DNA from 4 places in the Bradyrhizobium sp. USDA 4502 genome. Region 3 is predicted to be linked to each of the others. Evidence: predicted binding sites of a transcription regulator. Region 3 holds the regulator's gene; each other region holds the start of a gene.
The links. Region 3 encodes HrcA, which represses chaperone genes, less so after heat shock. Its sites were predicted from a motif close to GTTAGCACTCNCNNNNNGNGAGTGCTAAC; they were not measured.
Positions count from the first base shown of each region.

Region 1: a site for HrcA is predicted at 2,570-2,598, ahead of ACVW1B_RS19530 (co-chaperone GroES). Genes of this name have one in related genera too.
Region 2: a site for HrcA is predicted at 2,039-2,067, ahead of ACVW1B_RS41400 (co-chaperone GroES). Genes of this name have one in related genera too.
Region 4: a site for HrcA is predicted at 2,463-2,491, ahead of groES (co-chaperone GroES). Genes of this name have one in related genera too.

Region 1 covers NZ_JBSSGF010000001.1:4,204,973-4,209,769, reverse strand. The annotation lists gene groL (chaperonin GroEL) at 528-2,168, opposite strand; gene ACVW1B_RS19530 (co-chaperone GroES) at 2,212-2,526, opposite strand; gene ACVW1B_RS19525 (usg protein) at 2,919-3,209, shown strand; gene ACVW1B_RS19520 (cupin domain-containing protein) at 3,310-3,876, shown strand; gene ACVW1B_RS19515 (IS701 family transposase) at 4,024-4,797, opposite strand, start outside.
Region 2 covers NZ_JBSSGF010000001.1:8,869,320-8,874,116, forward strand. The annotation lists gene groL (chaperonin GroEL) at 1-1,472, opposite strand, end outside; gene ACVW1B_RS41400 (co-chaperone GroES) at 1,648-1,944, opposite strand; gene ACVW1B_RS41405 (hypothetical protein) at 2,263-2,781, shown strand; gene ACVW1B_RS41410 (hypothetical protein) at 3,013-3,291, opposite strand; gene ACVW1B_RS41415 (hypothetical protein) at 3,481-3,960, opposite strand; gene ACVW1B_RS41420 (hypothetical protein) at 4,605-4,797, shown strand, end outside.
Region 3 covers NZ_JBSSGF010000001.1:7,538,490-7,543,286, reverse strand. The annotation lists gene hemW (radical SAM family heme chaperone HemW) at 1-840, opposite strand, end outside; gene rdgB (RdgB/HAM1 family non-canonical purine NTP pyrophosphatase) at 827-1,462, opposite strand; gene rph (ribonuclease PH) at 1,474-2,187, opposite strand; gene hrcA (heat-inducible transcriptional repressor HrcA) at 2,370-3,458, shown strand; gene grpE (nucleotide exchange factor GrpE) at 3,624-4,229, shown strand; gene ACVW1B_RS35100 (VOC family protein) at 4,278-4,703, opposite strand; gene ACVW1B_RS35095 (helix-turn-helix domain-containing protein) at 4,772-4,797, opposite strand, start outside.
Region 4 covers NZ_JBSSGF010000001.1:620,283-625,079, forward strand. The annotation lists gene ACVW1B_RS02915 (LuxR family transcriptional regulator) at 1-552, opposite strand, end outside; gene ACVW1B_RS02920 (hypothetical protein) at 898-1,056, shown strand; gene groES (co-chaperone GroES) at 2,534-2,848, shown strand; gene groL (chaperonin GroEL) at 2,937-4,586, shown strand.

The sequences.
Region 1 (4,797 bases), 3.3 Mb from region 3:
AGGTCCCTCCTTGAACGAATCCTCGATGTGACTTCAACGCCGCTTCTTCAGGCGGCTCGGCTGAAAACCTTGTCGCTTTCGCTCACTGCACTGCCTCCCTCGCAAGTGAAAGCATTCTCCGCAACGCTTGCTCGCGTCACGGGAGCTGACGCTCCGTGCTCAGTTCAGATTTTTGAGTGAACTTCTATCTTGTCCCGAGCCTACTGTGCGGGACGAAGATGACGCTGTCGGTTCGGTTTGCGACTCTCGCACGAATTTTTTTTGAAATTGTCAACTCAGACCAACGTATGTTTACGGAGAGTGTTGTGCATAACCTGCATGCCGTGAGCAGCGTGAGGCGCCTGCATCAGCGCGAGGTTGTGGAAGTATTCGCATTGGCCGCGCTGCGGTAAGTCGCCCGGCGAGCCTGCCCCAAACAAAAACCCCGGCATCGCTGCCGGGGTTTTGCATTTCGTTGTCGCTGAGCGAGATCCCGGCTCCGCGGTGCACCGCTTTGCGCTGCACCGCGTCCGGGACGACTTCGTCGCTTAGAAGTCCATGCCGCCCATGCCGCCGCCCGGAGGCATCGCGGGGCCGCCGGCGTTCTTCTTCGGCAGCTCGGCAACCATCGCTTCCGTGGTGATCAGGAGCGCGGCAACCGAGGCAGCGTTCTGGATCGCGGTGCGCACGACCTTGGTCGGGTCGATGATGCCCTTCTTGACGAGGTCGGCATAGTCGCCGGTCTGGGAGTCGAAGCCGTAGTTGTAGGTCTTGTTCTCCAGGATCTTGCCGACGATGACCGAACCGTCTTCACCGGCGTTGATCGCGATCTGGCGAGCGGGAGCCGACAGCGCCTTGCGCACGATCTCGACGCCGGTCTTCTGGTCGTCGTTCTTGGTGCGCAGGCCCTTGAGCTGCTCGGAGGCACGGAGCAGGGCGACGCCGCCGCCCGGGACGATGCCTTCCTCGACAGCCGCGCGGGTCGCATGCATCGCGTCATCAACGCGATCCTTGCGCTCCTTCACCTCGACCTCAGTCGCGCCGCCGACGCGGATCACCGCGACGCCGCCCGCGAGCTTGGCGAGACGCTCCTGCAGCTTCTCACGGTCGTAGTCCGAGGTGGTCTCCTCGATCTGCGCCTTGATCTGGGCAACGCGGGCGTCGATGTCGGCCTTCTTGCCGGCGCCGTTGACGATCGTGGTGTTCTCCTTGTCGATCATCACCTTCTTGGCGCGACCGAGCATCTGCAGCGTGACGTTCTCGAGCTTGATGCCGAGGTCTTCCGAGATGGCCTGGCCGCCGGTCAGGATCGCGATGTCCTGCAGCATGGCCTTGCGGCGATCGCCGAAGCCCGGAGCCTTGACGGCCGCGACCTTCAGGCCGCCACGCAGGCGGTTGACGACGAGGGTGGCGAGGGCTTCGCCTTCGACGTCCTCGGCGACGATCACCAGCGGCTTGCCGGTCTGCACCACGGCCTCCAGCAGCGGCAGCAGCTCGTTCAGCGAGGAGAGCTTCTTCTCGTTGATGAGGATGTAGGCGTCGTCCATCTCAACGCGCATCTTGTCGGCGTTGGTGACGAAGTAGGGCGAGATGTAGCCGCGGTCGAACTGCATGCCCTCGACGACGTCGAGTTCGGTCTCGAGCGACTTGGCTTCCTCGACCGTGATCACGCCCTCATTGCCGACCTTCTTCATGGCGTCGGCGAGGAACTTGCCGATTTCGGCATCGCCGTTGGCCGAAATGGTACCGACCTGGGCGATCTCCTCGTTCGAGGTGACCTTCTTCGAGTTCTTCTGGAGGTCCGCAACGACGGCTTCGACCGCGAGGTCGATACCGCGCTTCAGGTCCATCGGGTTCATGCCGGCGGCGACCGACTTGGCGCCTTCCCGCACGATCGCCTGGGCGAGCACGGTCGCCGTGGTGGTGCCGTCGCCGGCCGCGTCAGCGGACTTGGAGGCGACTTCGCGCACCATCTGCGCGCCCATGTTCTCGAACTTGTCCTCGAGCTCGATCTCCTTGGCGACGGTGACGCCGTCCTTGGTGATGCGGGGAGCGCCGAACGACTTCTCGAGCACCACGTTGCGGCCCTTGGGGCCGAGGGTGACCTTCACCGCGTTGGCGAGGATGTCGACGCCGCGCAGCATCTTGTCGCGCGCGTCAACGGAGAATTTGACTTCTTTAGCTGCCATCTGGGTTTTCCTTGGAATGATTTATTGGGAGGGAAAGAGGCGCTTAGGCGGCCTTCTTCTTGGAAGCGGGGACGTCGAGCACGCCCATGATGTCGCTTTCCTTCATGATCAGCAGGTCTTCGCCGTCGATCTTGACCTCGGTGCCGGACCACTTGCCGAACAGGACGCGGTCGCCGACCTTAAGGTCGATCGGGATCAGCTTGCCAGCTTCGTCGCGGCCGCCCGGGCCGACGGCGGTGACTTCGCCCTGCGAGGGCTTTTCCTTGGCACTGTCCGGAATGATGATGCCGCCAGCGGTCTTCTCTTCGGCGTCGATACGCTTGACCACGACGCGGTCGTGAAGCGGACGGAATTTCATGCAGTCCTCCTAAACATTTGTAGATGCTGTAGATTTTTGGAGAGTTAGCAGTCCAGTCCAGCGAGTGCCAGACTGGCTGGGCAGGAGATAGGCCAAGCCTTGGCGGCGGGCAAGTGCCTCTAGCAGAAAAATTGGCACTCGTAAGTGTCGGCTGCCAAAAGGATACCGAGATCATTTCGGCATCCTTAATACCGCCCCGTGGGGCGCTGCGGCTATTAGCAGATGCGGTAAGCTGCTGCCAACGCAAGAAATTTCAACAACCTATTAAACATTTAGGCTTGAGATGGGTTAGTCGCGTGCGTCACATTTCTCTCATGTGAGCGCATCCATTGCCGGTGGTCCGGCGGGGAGGTCGGCCACCACGTGAATGCGCTCCGTCACAGGAGGTTGGCATGGTCTCGCGAGTTGGTGGGGTTGTTTCCGACGATTTCCGGAAGCAGTTGCTGGGGTACGGGCTGACGACGGCGCAAATCCTCTATCGGATGCCGGATCACCCCTCGTTGCTGCAGACCTATGTCTGGCAGAACTACGACCTGTTTCCGAAATTCCCGGCGCTGCAGGATTTCCTCGCGTTCTGGCAGGCGAAGCTCGAAGGCCCGCTGTTTTCGGTGACGGTGGCGCATTCCAAGCTGGTCAAGCCGGCCGAGCTGCGTGCCGTCGACGGCGTGTTCCGGCTGCATTGATCCGCAAACGTGGCAGGGCGCGGCTCTGCGCCTTTGCTCGCCTCGCGGCGCGCGACTTGTGTTAGCCTGTCTCCGTCACAAAAAGACGGGAGGCGAAACAATGGCCAAGAAGGCGGCATCAAGATCGGCAGCCAAGACCGCGGTGAAGAAGAAATGGTCGGGGCTTGGCGCAGGCGCCAAGAAGACGTCCGCGAAATCGTCCGCGCGCAAGACCATCAAGTCGAAAGGCCGCGTCTCGGCGGCCAAGACGAGCGCGCCGAAAGCTGCGACCAAGGCGCGGCCGAAGCAGCGCGTGGCGATCAGCCATCACCGCGAAGAGGACTTCAAGGCCGACGGGCTGCGCGCCTACGCCAAGTACCGCGACCTCGGCATATCAGCCGCCTCGCATGGCCTGGCGCAGGCGCACGTCATCCGGCTGCAGGGACCGTGCAATCCCGATGAAGTGTCGAAGCTGCACTTCCACGATGTCGACTTCCAGATGGTCTATGTGCTCAAGGGCTGGGTGAAGACCTACATGGAAGGCGAGGGCGAGACGCTGATGCAGCAAGGCAGTGCCTGGACCCAGCCGCCGCGCATCCGGCACATGATCCTGGACTATTCCGACGGCGTCGAACTGCTGGAAGTGATCCTGCCGGCCGAGTTCAAGACGGTGGAGCTGAAGGCGTAGGCCTTTCGCGGTCGTCATGGCCGGGCTTGACCCGGCCATCCATCCTGCTTCGCAAGACTCTTTCAGTTTTGATGGATGCCCGGGTCAAGCCCGGGCATGACGATTTTCTAGCACTACTTTGGCAGATTGTGTTTTCGCCGCTGTTTTTCACGGATCTGCTTTCGGCAATATGGGCACTGCTGAGACGGCGGCCGAAGGATGAGATCGACGATGGCGTGACGTACGGCTGGCATGGTTGGCTGAGGCGGAGGCCCGTTGATTCTTTTTTTTCCGCCCCGCGTATGCGAGGCGACGATGTTGCAGGAAGGCGTAGGCAATCATTGTCATCAAGGCGTGGCGATGAAGACCTTGCCATGATCGCCCTTCGAAGTGATCAAGTCCAAGTTCCTCCTTCAACTGCTGATGCGCCTGCTCACAAATCCACCGTGCCTTGATGGTGGCGGCCAGCGTGCGCAGATCCGTCGCCGCCGGAAGGTTGGCCAGATAGTATTTCTTCTCCCCGGACGCACGTTGCTCGCCAATGAGCCAGGCTTCGTCGCCTGGGAGATGCTGCTGACCTTTATCCCATATCCGCTGCGGAGGGCCGTCGGCGGTCCGGACACGGAGAGCAGCAAATTGGGCTTTCAGCCGACCTTTCGTCCCGCTACGCCAACTCACGGTTTTCCATTTGGCGCTGGCGAGCATTTGTTCTGCGGCAATCGATAAGATATCGGGCACGTGGTGCTTTCGTGGTTTTCCGCGGACTTTGGTAATCGGCCAAATGAGCTTCACATCGACCGGATACACTTTCTGGTGCCGAGGGATGCCGACAGCCCAGGTCAGCCCGCGCTCTGTTAGCCCTTGTCGAAACGGTGCGCTGAGGCCGTATCCTGCATCCGCCAGCACACATCCAAAGCGCACGTTGGCTGCCATCGCGCGGTC
Region 2 (4,797 bases), 1.3 Mb from region 3:
TCGACCATGTCGACATAGTCCTCGGTCTGCGCGTCGAAGCCGAAGGTCTCCGACTTGTTCTCGAGGATCTTGCCGACCACGATCGAGCCCTCGACACCGGCGTTCTCCGAGATCTGGCGGACCGGAGCTTCGAGCGCCTTGAGCACGATGTTGATGCCGGCCTGGACGTCGGCATTCGGGTTGGTGAGCCGGCCGACCGCCTTCTTGGCGCGCAGCAGCGCCACGCCGCCGCCCGGCACGATGCCTTCCTGCACCGCGGCGCGGGTCGCGTTCAGCGCGTCCTCGACACGGTCCTTCTTCTCCTTGACCTCGACCTCGGTCGCGCCGCCGACCTTGATCACCGCAACGCCGCCGGCGAGCTTGGCGAGGCGCTCCTGCAGCTTCTCGCGGTCGTAGTCCGAGGTGGTCTCCTCGATCTGCGCCTTGATCTGGCCAACGCGGGCGTCGATGTCCTTCTTCTTGCCGGCGCCCTTGACGATCGTGGTGTTCTCCTTGTCGATCACGATCTTGCCGGCGCGGCCGAGCATGTTCACCGTGACGTTCTCGAGCTTCATGCCGAGGTCGTCGGAGATCAGCTGACCGCCGGTCAGGATCGCGATGTCCTCCAGCATCGCCTTGCGGCGATCGCCGAAGCCCGGCGCCTTGACGGCGGCGACCTTGAGCCCGCCGCGCAGGCGGTTGACGACCAGGGTCGCCAGCGCCTCACCCTCGACGTCCTCGGCGAGGATCAAGAGCGGACGGCCCGACTGCACCACGGCTTCCAGCACCGGCAGCATGGACTGCAGACCGGACAGCTTCTTCTCGTGCAGCAGGATGTAGGCATCCTCGAGCTCGGCGGTCATCTTCTCGGCGTTGGTGATGAAGTAGGGGCTGAGGTAGCCGCGGTCGAACTTCATGCCCTCGACGATGTCGACCTCGGTCTCGAGCGACTTGTTCTCCTCGACGGTGATCACGCCCTCGTTGCCGACCTTCTGCATTGCCTGCGCGATCATCTTGCCGATCGCGGCATCGCCATTGGCCGAGATGGTGCCGACCTGGGCGACTTCGGACGAGGAGGCGACCGGCTTGGCGCGCTTCTCGATGTCCTTGATCACGGCCGATACTGCCGTGTCGATGCCGCGCTTGAGGTCCATCGGGTTCATGCCGGCGGCGACCGACTTGGCGCCCTCGCGGACGATGGCCTGCGCCAGCACGGTCGCGGTGGTGGTGCCGTCACCGGCGGTGTCGTTGGTCTTGGAAGCGACCTCGCGCAGCATCTGCGCGCCCATGTTCTCGAACTTGTCGTCGAGCTCGATCTCCTTGGCGACGGTGACGCCGTCCTTGGTGATGCGGGGAGCGCCGAAGCTCTTCTCGATGACGACGTTGCGGCCCTTGGGGCCGAGCGTCACCTTCACGGCGTTGGCGAGCACGTCGACACCGCGCAGCATGCGGTCGCGGGCATCTCCGGCGAATTTTACGTCCTTGGCAGCCATTGATTTGAACTCCTGTCAGTTTTGAGAGACGCGCTTGCCGTTTCCGCGCTCGTCATCGCCGGGCTTGACCCGGCGATCCATCGCCTTGGTAAGAACTCTTCGGAAGTGTGATGGATGCCCGGATCAAGTCCGGGTATGACGATGCGAGTGGTGCGGCCGCGCAGTTGAATGGCGCTTACGCCAGCACGCCCATGATGTCGGACTCCTTCATGATCAGGAGCTCCTGGTTGTCGAGCTTGACCTCGGTGCCCGACCATTTGCCGAACAGCACGCGGTCGCCGACCTTGAGGTCGATCGGGATCAGCTTGCCGGCCTCGTCGCGGCCACCCGGGCCGACGGCGACGATCTCGCCCTGGGACGGCTTCTCCTTGGCCGAGTCCGGAATGATGATGCCGCCCTTGGATTTCTCCTCGGCATCGATACGCTTGACCACGACGCGGTCGTGCAGGGGGCGGAAGGTGGATTTAGCCATGACGTTCCCTCTTGGAGGCTCGGTTTCAGGTCCGGTTCATCGGGACCGGCGTTGGATGCCGACCCGGTCGGCGCTGGGCAGGACGCCCGACGCTCTTAGCAATCGTGGTGCGAGAGTGCTAATTGTGGGCCGGGAAATATGGCTTGGCGCAGTTTCTGTCAAGCAAACGGGTTAAGGCCTTGGTGAGGCCAATATAGGATGGTGGACCAGAAACCAAATCGTAGCGATGACGTAATTTTGTCAGACGTCATTGCTCCGTCTTAAGTTTTACGCTTGGCTGCAGGACGGGTGCGGCCGGGACATAGTCGGGGGATGCATATGATCAGGTCATTCAACGCGCGATTGGTCGCACGGTTCGCGGCTGTTTCGGCGCTGACGACACTCTTGGGGGCGTGCGGCAGCATGAGCCTGCCGTCGTTGTCGTCGAACCCTGAGCCGGCGCCAGCCGAGCCGGGGGCCGCCCCCGAAATGCCCGCGAGCATCCGCGCCGATGAGATCGTCGGCCGCTGGGGTCTCGCCTCGTTCCAGAATCCCGCCGATCGCGCCCGCACCGAGGCCGCCGCGCGCGGCCAGTGCAAGCAGCCTTACGTGATCGGCGCCGGCCAGAACGGCGGCGTCATCATGCATCTGGCCGACCAGGCCACCCCGCAGGAACTGCGGCTGAAGGGTTCCCCGAGTGGCAAGAACTATATCGGCCCGCCTGGACCTGTGCCCGGCGAGCAGGACCGCGAGATCGTCTCGTTCGACGGCCGCGTCATGATCACCCGCTTCGTCGACAAGGACGCCGGGGTCCGCTACGGCAACATGGTCTATGTCCGCTGCGCGCCAAGGGCGTAACGGCGGGACTTCGAGCGATCTGCCGACATAGCGCCGCATAGTCGGCGCACCTCTCCCCCTGTGGGAGAGGTCGGATTGCATCGTCAGATGCAATCCGGGTGAGGGGTCTCCCTCCGCGAGTGACCCTTTCGAGATTTGAGTAGGCGGCGACAACCCCATATCCGGCGCGGATTGCATCCGCGCCACCTTCTCCCACAAGGGGAGAAGGGAAGGAGACCCGCAAACACGGCCTTATCGCCGCACGCCAACCCGATTGACGCCGCCATTCAAATTGCCGCCCGCATTGTGGCGGACCGCAGCGCGCGCCACCGGACGAGGCCTGAGCACAACGCCTGCCCGCGCCACGCAGCCTGCCGGATAACCGACATACGTGCAGTAAATCACGGCGTTGGCCGGTGCTGGACTGAGAGCGGCGCCTGCAAACCCCAACATCAGGCTCGCCGCTATTCCCGCAACCGTCACTGACTTGGTTGGAAAAATGTTCGTCCGACGCATGGTGATCCTCCTCATCGCACGTGAACTGAAGGTGATGGAGCCCGCTTCAGATGCGGCCCAAGGTATCGTCAGTGGCAAAAGGGGGAGGCGATGTTGACGTAGATCAACGCCGCGCGCGACCCGTCGCCGCGTGGGATTGATCTGCTTCATCGTGAAAGAGGGCGGCTCAGGGAGCCGCCCTCTTGCGCTGCCGTTGCGCCGGCTTCACTGACAGACGTACATGCGGCCGTCAGCCATCTTGGTCATCGTGCCGGGCTCGCAGCCGATACCATTGGCTGCCTTGTACTCCGTCCATCCGGCATATCCGTAATACGGACTGATCCTCTGGTAGGCTCGTGCCGGATAGTAGGGCTGGCCGAAGTAGGGATCCGTCTGGGCGGCATACGAATTGGTCCAATCGTTTGTGCCCCAGCCGGAATAGGCCGGCGCGGTAGCGGCGGCCGCAGCGACCGCTGCCGTAGCGGCGACACCCGCGCCCACCCCGTACCCGTACGCGGCGCGCCGGGTCTGACGACGCGCGACGCCGGCGACGCTCACGGGCGTCAGCGGCCGGCCCACACGCGCCTGGGCACTTTCGACCGACGCCGAAAGACCGCCCCGCTCGGACCAGGTGATGGAGAACAGTGTCGCACAAGCGATAGTCGAAAGCGCAATTGCAGTATTTCGGACAATTCTTTGCGTCATGTTCAATCTCCAGTGTTGAGTACTCCAGTGGCTCCGCCCCAATCAGTGATCCGGTAGCAAGGCGCACGCCATCAGCGCGATTGAAAGAAGCCCGGCGCTCATCGTCGCACCTTCAAAGACGACCTCGCGCTGTGCTTACCGGCGGTTGGCTGTCCTCACCACAAGCTCAAACGCTCGCTTCCACCACGCGCCGCTTGTTGCACTTGCGGCGATTGCTATTGCGATACGAACTGCTTGCCAATTTTTAATAGGAGGCTCTGCACGTTGGTCACACGCAGATTCCGGAAGTCCCATGCAACCGGCACCCAATGTTGGCTCCCGGCATACGCATGACAATTTCCCTCACGCAGTAATATGCACCCGCGACAACAAACCTGCCAGCGGATTTGCAACCGTCGACGCTGGCACAAGATGCATGTTGTCGAGACGGAGGATCGGACTGATTCATCCTTGTCGCGATACTGTTGATCTATGTCAAAGGTCCTGAAGTTCTTGAATGGGACGCTGGTGTCGACCACGCGCACGTCAATGCGGTCTCGTCGGCCGGTAGCCGCCTGACGCGGTGCTGAGCCATGCTTCAGCGCAGATGCGTGCCCTTGGGCAAAGAAGCCTGGCGATGTGCACAATGGCGGATGGAGCGATCCATGCCAGTGGCGCGGTATTTCCTGTATATCGGCGGAGTGCTGCTCGCGCTGCTATTCCTTCTGGATGCCACCATCCCCAATTCTCCACTGGCAAAGCAGCCCGACTCGAGTCGTCCGACCATTCGCATCCGTTCGATGGAAAAGCTGCCCGACCTTGTCGTTTACGACACCAGTCTCCCGACTATCGTTCCTG
Region 3 (4,797 bases):
GCCATCGATGTCGAGCCTTCCATGTGCGCCGGGGCCGATGCCGGCATATTCCTCACCGCGCCAGTAGACGAGGTTGTGCTTGCACTCCGCGCCGGCGCGGGCGTGATTGGAGATCTCATAGGCCGGCAACCCCTCGCGGGCGCAGACCTCCTGCGTCACGTCGTAGAGCGCGCGCGCGGTCGCTTCATCCGGCGTCTGCAATTTGCCGGCAGCATGCAGCCCGAAGAACGGCGTGCCTTCCTCGATCGTGAGCTGGTAGAGCGACAGGTGCTCGGCCGCTTCCGAGATCGCCTGCTTCAGTTCATCGGCCCACATCCGCGGCGTCTGGTCCGGGCGGGCATAGATCAGATCGAACGAGTAACGGTCGAACGCAGAGCGCGCGATCGCGACCGCGTCGAGCGCCTCGCGCGCGGTGTGCAGGCGGCCTAGCGCTTTCAGCGAGGCGTCATCGAGCGCCTGCACGCCGAGCGAGACGCGGTTGACGCCGGCTGCGCGATACCCGCGAAAGCGCGTCGCCTCGACGCTGGTCGGATTGGCCTCGAGCGTGACCTCGACATCGCGCGAGACCTGCCAGTGCTTGCCGATGGCATCGAGCACGGCGCCGACGGTCTGTGGCTGCATCAAGGACGGCGTGCCGCCGCCGAGGAAGATCGAGGACACCTGCCGCCCCGGCACGCGCGCGGCCGTCGTCTCGATCTCGCGGGCGAACGCGCGCACGAAACGCTCCTCGTCGACCGGCGCATGCCGCACATGGCTGTTGAAATCACAATACGGGCATTTCGACAGGCAGAACGGCCAGTGCACGTAGACGCCGAAGGCTTCTCGGTCAGCGTGGCTCAAGGCAGATCTCCGCGAGCTTCACGAAGGCGCGGGCGCGATGCGACAGGCCGAGCCCGAGCGGCGGCAGGCCGTGCTTCTCGATGCTGGTCATCTCGCCGAAGGTCCGCGTGTAGCCGTCGGGCAGGAAGGCCGGATCGTAGCCAAAGCCGGCAGTGCCACGCGGCGGCCAGACCAGGGTTCCATCGGCGCGGGCCTCGACCTCCTCGAGATGATCGTCGGGCCAGGCCACGCACAACGCCGACACGAAGTGCGCCTTGCGCCGGTCCGGTGCGGTGGCGCCGCGTTCCTGCAGCAGCCGCTCGATCCGCGTCATCGCCGCCATGAAGTCCTTGCCCTCGCCGGCCCAGCGCGCCGAGTAGATCCCGGGCGCTCCGTCGAGCGCATCGACCACGAGGCCGGAATCGTCGGCGAAGGCGGGCAGTCCGGTCGCCTTCGCTGCCGCAATCGCCTTGATCGCCGCGTTGGCGCGAAAATTGTCTCCGGTCTCCTCGGGCTCGGCGAGGTCGAGCTCGCCGGCCGACACCACCTCGACGCCGTGCGGCGCCAGCAATTCCCGCATCTCGGCAAGCTTGCCGGGATTATGGGTGGCGATGACGAGCCTTCCGGTGATTCGGCGGTGCATGACCAATCTGACTACGCCACCGCGATCTTTTGCAAGTCGACCAGACGCGCGACACCTTTGCGCGCCAGCGCCATCAGCGCCAGGAATTCACCTTCCGAGAACGGCGTCTTCTCGGCGGTGCCCTGCACCTCGATGATCCGGCCGTCGCCGGTCATGACGAAATTGGCGTCGGTGTCGGCTTCGGAATCCTCGGCATAATCGAGATCGAGCACCGGCGTGCCCTGGTAGATGCCGCAGGAGATCGCCGCCACATTGTCGCGCAACACATTGGTCTTCAGCATGTTGCGGGTCTTCATCCAGTTGATGCAGTCGGCCAGCGCCACCCAGGCACCGGTGATGGAGGCGGTGCGGGTGCCGCCGTCGGCCTGGATGACGTCGCAATCGACCGTGATCTGGCGCTCGCCGAGCGCCTCGAGATCGACCGCCGCGCGCAGCGAGCGGCCGATCAGCCGCTGAATCTCGACCGTGCGGCCGCCCTGCTTGCCGGCCGAGGCCTCGCGGCGGGTGCGTTCCAGGGTGGCACGCGGCAGCATGCCGTATTCGGCGGTGACCCAGCCGCGGCCCTGGCCCTTCAGCCACGGCGGCAATCGCTCTTCCAGCGTGGCGGTCACCAGCACATGGGTGTCGCCGAACTTCACCATGCAGGAACCCTCGGCATATTTGACGACGCCGCGTTCCAGCGACACGGGACGCAGTTCATCGGGTGCACGGCGGCTTGGCCGCATGAAATCCTCCAGAAATCCGAGAAAATTGGCTGGCCGTGCTTGTAGGAGCGGGAAGGGGCAGCGGCAAGGGTTTTGGCGAGGGTTTTCGGCCCCGGTATGGTCCGGTACGAGGGGGCAGAATGCATGCTTGTCATCGGCCTCCCGGATCGACAAATTATGCAGTAATTGTGAGGGACTGGAGTGTGACTCACCACGATCCGATTGGCCTGATCGCGCCGCATGCCGGGCTCGCCCAGCTCAACGAGCGTTCGCGCGACATTTTTCGTCAAATCGTCGAAAGCTATCTCGCGACCGGCGAGCCGGTCGGTTCGCGCAACATCTCGCGCCTGATTGCATTACCGCTGTCGCCGGCCTCGGTCCGCAATGTGATGTCGGATCTCGAGCAGCTCGGCCTGATCTATGCGCCGCATACCTCCGCCGGCCGGTTACCGACCGAACTCGGGCTGCGCTTCTTCGTCGATGCGCTGATGCAGGTCGGCGACCTCACCGAGGCCGAGCGTCAGTCGATCCAGACCCAGCTTGCTGCCGTCGGCCGCGCGCAATCCGTCGAGGCCGCGCTTGGCGAAGCCTTGACGCGGCTGTCGGGACTGACCCGCGCCGCGGCGGTGGTGCTGACGCAAAAGTCGAATGCGCGGCTGAAGCATATCGAGTTCGTCCGGCTGGAGCCGGAGAAGGCGCTGGTCGTGCTGGTCGGCGAAGACGGCCAGGTCGAAAACCGCGTCCTGGCGCTGCCGCCGGGTGTTCCATCCTCGGCCCTGACCGAAGCGACCAACTTCCTCAATGCGCGGATCCGCGGCCGCACGCTGGCCGAAGCGCGGCTCGAGCTCGAGACGGCATTGACGCAAAACCGCGCCGAGCTCGATCAGCTCACCCAAAAGGTGGTCGCGGCGGGCATCGCAAGCTGGTCCGGCGGCGAGAACGAGGACCGCCAGCTGATCGTGCGCGGTCACGCCAATCTGCTCGAGGATCTGCATGCGCTCGACGATCTCGAGCGCATCAAGTCGCTGTTCGACGATCTCGAAACCAAGCGCGGCGTGATCGATCTGCTCGGCCGCGCCGAACGCGGCGAGGGCGTGCGGATCTTCATCGGCTCGGAGAACAAGCTGTTCTCGCTGTCGGGTTCCTCCACCATCATCGCGCCCTACGGCGACGCCCAGGGGCGGATCGTGGGCGTCCTCGGCGTGATCGGACCGACGCGGCTGAACTATGCGCGGGTGATCCCGACCGTCGATTATGCCGCGCGCATCGTCAGCAAGATGCTGGGCGGCTGACCGGAGGGCGATTTCGCTTTCATTTGACGGGTTTTCTTCACCCAAGCCGGAGATTCCTGTTCCCGAGACCGGTATGTTGCGCTTGATTTTCGCCGGCCAAAGCACGATATCCCGGCAAGCAATCCCCAAGATTTGAACCGACGCGAGTTTTCGAGAAGGCAAGCCATGACCGATCCGAACCGGGCCAATGACAACACCGAGAATTCGGCGCCGACGGGTGAGCCCGTGGTCTCGAAGCCGTACATCATGCCTGACGAGCCCGAGGCCGGATCGGCGGAGGCGCTGACCAAGGAACTCGCCGAGGCGCGCGACCGGACGCTGCGCACCCTGGCCGAGATGGAGAATCTCCGCCAGCGCACCCGCCGCGAGGTCGCCGACGCCAAGACCTACGGCATCACCGGCTTTGCCCGCGACGTGCTCGATATCGCGGACAACCTGCAGCGCGCGCTCGATGCGGTGCCGGCCGAGACCAAGGAAGCCGCCGATCCCGGCCTGAAGGCGCTGATCGAAGGCGTCGAGCTGACCGAACGTTCGCTGCTCAACGCGCTGGAGAAGAACGGCGTCAAGAAGTTCGACCCGATCGGCGAGAAGTTCGATCCGAACTTCCAGCAGGCGATGTTCGAGGTGCCAGATCCGTCGGTGCCGTCGGGCACCGTGGTGCAGGTCGTGCAGGCCGGTTACATGATCGGCGAGCGCATCCTGCGTCCGGCGCTGGTCGGCGTCTCCAAGGGCGGCGCCAAGGCCGCCCCGACCGCCGACATCACCGCCTGATCCGTCCGATCCCGGCTGCCCCTTTGCGAGTTCGCGGATTGCGCGGGCTCACGGTCGCGGCTTCTCGTGTGCCTTCGGCCAATAGGTGCCGAAGCTCCAGAGATTTCCCTCCGGATCGCGGCAGGCGAAGTCGCGGCTGCCATAGTCGGTATCGCGCAGTTCCATCTCGATCTTGGCGCCGGCAGCCTTGACCTTCGCGTGCAGCGCGTCGGGATCGCCGACGGCGATATAGATCGAGTCGGTGCGGCGGTGGTCGAGGTCGCCGACCAGCTTGCCATAGGCGTCGTCACGGCTCTGACCCAGCATCAGCATCGAGGAACCATAGGCGAGCTCGGCGTGATGGATCACGCCACCGTCGCGGTAGACGACGTGTTCGGTGAACCCAAGCACCGTCGTGAGCCAATTGGTCATCGCCTCGGCGTCCTTGCAGCGCAGGGTCGGGTAGATGCGGGGCGGTTCGATGTCGTGCGTCATGGTCGCTCACCTCCTTGGCTGACGGCGCCATCCTGCACGAGGCAACGCGGCGTCGGCTTGAAGGTTTGTTACCAGTCCGGCAGCCCATTGTCGG
Region 4 (4,797 bases), 6.9 Mb from region 3:
GGCTAGTGTGTTTAGATGGCCGATGCGATCCTGAGGATCAGCGTCATCGAAGGGTGATGCGAAGGACGCAACCGATACTTGCCCCAATGGACCAAATAGTGGCACGCTCATCCCATGCTTCAGGCCTGCGTCCCTCGCCTCGTCGAGTACGCGTTTCTCGTCGGGCTGAAGTTGATAGTGATCAGCGAGACGATCCCAAAGGAACGGTCGCGAAAGCGTCGGTGTTCGCCGGACCACCGGATCGATCATATGGTATTTGCGTTTGAAATATCGGTCGCACCACTCGGGTGGCCACTTCACAGCCACTGTGGGCGGTGGACACTCGCTAAGCTGGAGCGGCGCGTCGAAATTAAGCGTCCCGTAGGCAACTTCACTGAATCCCTCCTTCGTGGCAAAGTTTACCAGGAGATCGAACAGCGCTTTGAGCGAATGCGTCTGGCTTGCGCATTCGGTGAAACTAAAAAGATCCACGATCGTAGCCTTGCAGGCCCATTCAGGACTATCAATGTGTGGAGTGACGCTTGTTTCACGGCGAGTTAAATTCCGTTCCATGGCCTGCACTCTTACCTTTTGTCTTCATGAGAGCTTAGGGACGCCCACGTCGCTTTGCGTCACGCTGATCCCGGAGTTTGTTATCCTTCTCCAAGCTGTGCCGGCACAATCGTGCCGTCAAAGAGCGGAGCTTCTGTTCCTGTCCTTCGTGGAGATGCTGAACGTGCGGTTCGGGATTCAGTTGAGAGAGAGCGCTGGTGAACCAGGCGGTGCGCCGCTCGGCCCATACGGTGCTGACATCAATCCTCTACTTGCCGCCGAACCCAACAGCAGCGTCATTCTTCTTACTCCCCTTGCGAGTGGGACCGTGAGCGATTCGCTGATGCTGCTTTCTTGGATGGTCTCATGGATGCGGCCGTCGAGCAGCACGGTGACCGTTTCATGATGGCGGACGCCTGCGCAGGTGCGTTGGAGACGTCCAGCGCACATGAAGAACCCATGACGCAGATGATCCCCGCGCTGAAGGTGCAACTGGAGATACGCACAGTAGCGAGAGCTGCTTGATCCAGAGGATACTTTGCATGCGCATCTCCGAAGGGGAGAGATCGTGAATCTAACACAGCAACTGTCGTGCCAACTGCAGAGCTAGAAAAAAGCGAGCTGGAAACAATGGCTTCCGGGCAAGTCGGGCCCGGAGAATCGCGAACGCATTGCGGTAATGGTGACATCCGAGGAAAACGCGACGCACCATTTGCGTAAGCCCAGGCACAAGTTGGCCCAAACCACGAAGAGGGTAGCTTGCGGCCCTCGCCCTCTCTTCCAACCGGTCGGAAAAAGGAAGCGTTCCCCTCTCACAGCCCGGTCAAGTGCGAATACTGCCAATTGAAGAGCCGATCGTGGTAGACCGTCTTTCCGCTTCTTCCGGTGAAATGGCCGATTCTACTCTGCGCGCACGAGAGTTGCTCGGGCCTACCGAGCCGTTTCTCCGCGAAGGGACCCATTTTGGCAAGATTTGTGTGACCTTCTGATCGACAGTAGGTCGTTGAATCGTAGGACTGTCGTTGAGGCGGCTCAGCACATTCGCTTGTAATCTGCACGTATCCTCGCCACGAATGGTTCCTCTCCGCATAGTAGTGCCGACGAGCCGGAGGGCGCGTCCGGCTGAGATCGGCCATGCAGGTTTTGCTCGCTCGCGCCCCTCGGGCGGCCGTAAGCCTGCCAGGTTGAACCTTTGAAAGCATGGCTCCTGCGGGGCCAAACTCGATGCAGCTACAATCTGGCAAATCACTTCAGCGGTCCATGCCGCCGCCGGGTCTTGGCAAGACTAAGAGTTTTCGTTCGTCGAGTGCGACACAATGGCAGCTCTCTAGGAATTGCCCGCCGCGCCTTTCTCAGGACTTGCTCTGGTCGACCGATGGGTGAGCAATGGTCCGGGGTTCGATGTCCGCTGACATAGACTCGACTATCTCGATGACGCGTCGACGCGTCGGCAGAAGTTCAGAGCGCACGAAAGGCTGTTAAGAGACGAAAGGCCTGTGCGACCTCGTCAGAGCTGTTCTTAGGCGACAAGGGGGCTCCATACGCGAGTAAAGCTTAAAATCGCCCGATCCCCAATGCAAACAGAGAGTTAATCGTAATAATGCGGACAGGACAGGGATGCGAGGGCAGCCGCGGGAAATGTGAGTTTGCGTCACTCGGTGGCCAAGCAGGAATCTGATCACGTCGCGAGGCTCCGGAAGGTAAGGCGCCGCATCCTTCACCGCGAGCACGACTGGAGAAGGGGTGGGCGGCGGCAGATCGATGCGCGAAGGCTGGAGCTCCGTCTCGCGGGAGCCGGCTGCCGACATCCGTCGAATATTCGAAGCCGACGCGCGCCATGTACTGGGTCGCATTCGACGTGAGCTGCCTATTTTTTCTGCCAGAGTCCCTTGCTCCCGCAAAAATCCTATCCTATCTCAGCTCGGCCCGAAACTAGCACTCATGGGCATCGATTGCTAACATCTGAAAATCTCTAGCTCGTGCAAACGCTTAGGAGGACTGCATGAAATTCCGTCCGCTTCACGACCGCGTCGTGGTCAAGCGCATCGACGCTGAAGAGAAGACTGCTGGCGGCATCATCATTCCGGACAGTGCCAAGGAAAAGCCCTCGCAAGGCGAAGTCATCGCCGTCGGCCCCGGCGGCCGCGACGAGAGCGGCAAACTGACCCCGATCGACGTCAAGGTCGGCGACCGCGTCCTGTTCGGCAAGTGGTCGGGCACCGAGGTCAAGATCGACGGCGAAGACCTGCTGATCATGAAGGAAAGCGACATCATGGGCGTGCTCGACGTCCCCGCTTCCAAGAAGAAGGCCGCCTAACCAACCGCTCGCACCGCTCACCCCTGAGGAGCGCCTGCCGGGCGCCTCGCCAAGGGGGAGACCGATCTAAACACTCAGGGAAACCAATATGTCAGCCAAAGAAGTCAAATTCGGCGTCGACGCCCGCGACCGCATGCTGCGCGGCGTCGACATCCTCGCCAACGCCGTGAAGGTCACCCTCGGTCCGAAGGGCCGCAACGTCGTGCTCGAGAAGTCGTTCGGCGCCCCCCGCATCACCAAGGACGGCGTCACCGTCGCCAAGGAGATCGAGCTCGACGACAAGTTCGAGAACATGGGCGCCCAGATGGTGCGCGAAGTCGCCTCCAAGTCCGCTGACGCGGCCGGCGACGGCACCACCACCGCCACCGTGCTGGCGGCTGCGATCGTCCGCGAGGGCGCCAAGTCGGTCGCCGCCGGCATGAACCCGATGGACCTGAAGCGCGGTATCGACCTCGCGGTCGAAGCCGTCGTTGCGGACCTCCAGAAGAACTCGAAGAAGGTCACCTCGAACGAGGAGATCGCCCAGGTCGGTACCATTTCGGCCAACGGCGATGCCGAGATCGGCAAGTTCCTCGCCGACGCCATGAAGAAGGTCGGCAATGAGGGCGTGATCACGGTCGAGGAAGCCAAGTCGCTCGCGACCGAACTCGACGTCGTCGAGGGCATGCAGTTCGACCGCGGCTACATCTCGCCCTACTTCGTCACCAACGCCGACAAGATGCGCGTTGAGATGGACGACGCCTACATCCTCATCAACGAGAAGAAGCTCTCCTCGCTGAACGAGCTGCTGCCGCTGCTGGAGGCCGTGGTGCAGACCGGCAAGCCGCTGGTGATCGTCGCCGAGGACGTCGAAGGCGAAGCCCTCGCCACCCTCGTCGTCAACCGCCTGCGTGGCGGCCTGAAGGTCGCGGCCGTCAAGGCTCCGGGCTTCGGCGATCGCCGCAAGGCCATGCTGCAGGACATCGCGATCCTGACCGGCGGCCAGGCCATCTCGGAAGACCTCGGCATCAAGCTCGAGAACGTCACGCTCAACATGCTCGGTCGCGCCAAGAAGGTGATGATCGACAAGGAGAACACCACGATCGTCAACGGCGCCGGCAAGAAGGCCGACATCGAGGCGCGCGTTGCCCAGATCAAGGCGCAGATCGAGGAGACCACCTCGGACTACGACCGTGAGAAGCTCCAGGAGCGTCTCGCCAAGCTCGCGGGCGGCGTCGCGGTGATCCGAGTCGGCGGCGCGACCGAAGTCGAGGTGAAGGAGCGCAAGGATCGCGTTGATGACGCGATGCACGCGACCCGTGCGGCTGTCGAAGAAGGCATCGTCCCAGGCGGCGGCGTCGCTCTGCTCCGTGCCGCCGAGCAGCTCAAGGGCCTGCGCACCAAGAACGACGACCAGAAGACCGGCGTCGAAATCGTGCGCAAGGCGCTGTCGGCTCCCGCTCGCCAGATCGCGATCAACGCCGGTGAAGACGGTTCGGTGATCGTCGGCAAGATCCTCGAGAAGGAACAGTACGCCTACGGCTTCGACTCGCAGACCGGCGAGTACGGCAACCTGGTGTCCAAGGGCATCATCGACCCGACCAAGGTCGTGCGCACCGCCATCCAGAACGCCTCCTCCGTGGCGGCGCTGCTGATCACTACCGAGGCCATGGTCGCCGAGCTGCCGAAGAAAGCCGCAGCCGGCCCGGCCATGCCCCCGGGCGGCGGCATGGGCGGCATGGGAGGCATGGACTTCTGATCCAGCCGCATCGAACAATACGAGAATTACAGAGCCCCGGCACCAATGCCGGGGTTTTTTCTTGGTGTGCCGAGCATGTTCGACAGCTTGGAGGTGGAAGTCCTTTACCCAGCCTGATGGCGGCGAAGGGTTAGCGAAGCGCAAGGGCGTCATCGCGAGGTGGGGTCTGAAGGAAGCGTGGAGCAAACCTGCGGCCCGATGGACAAAAACC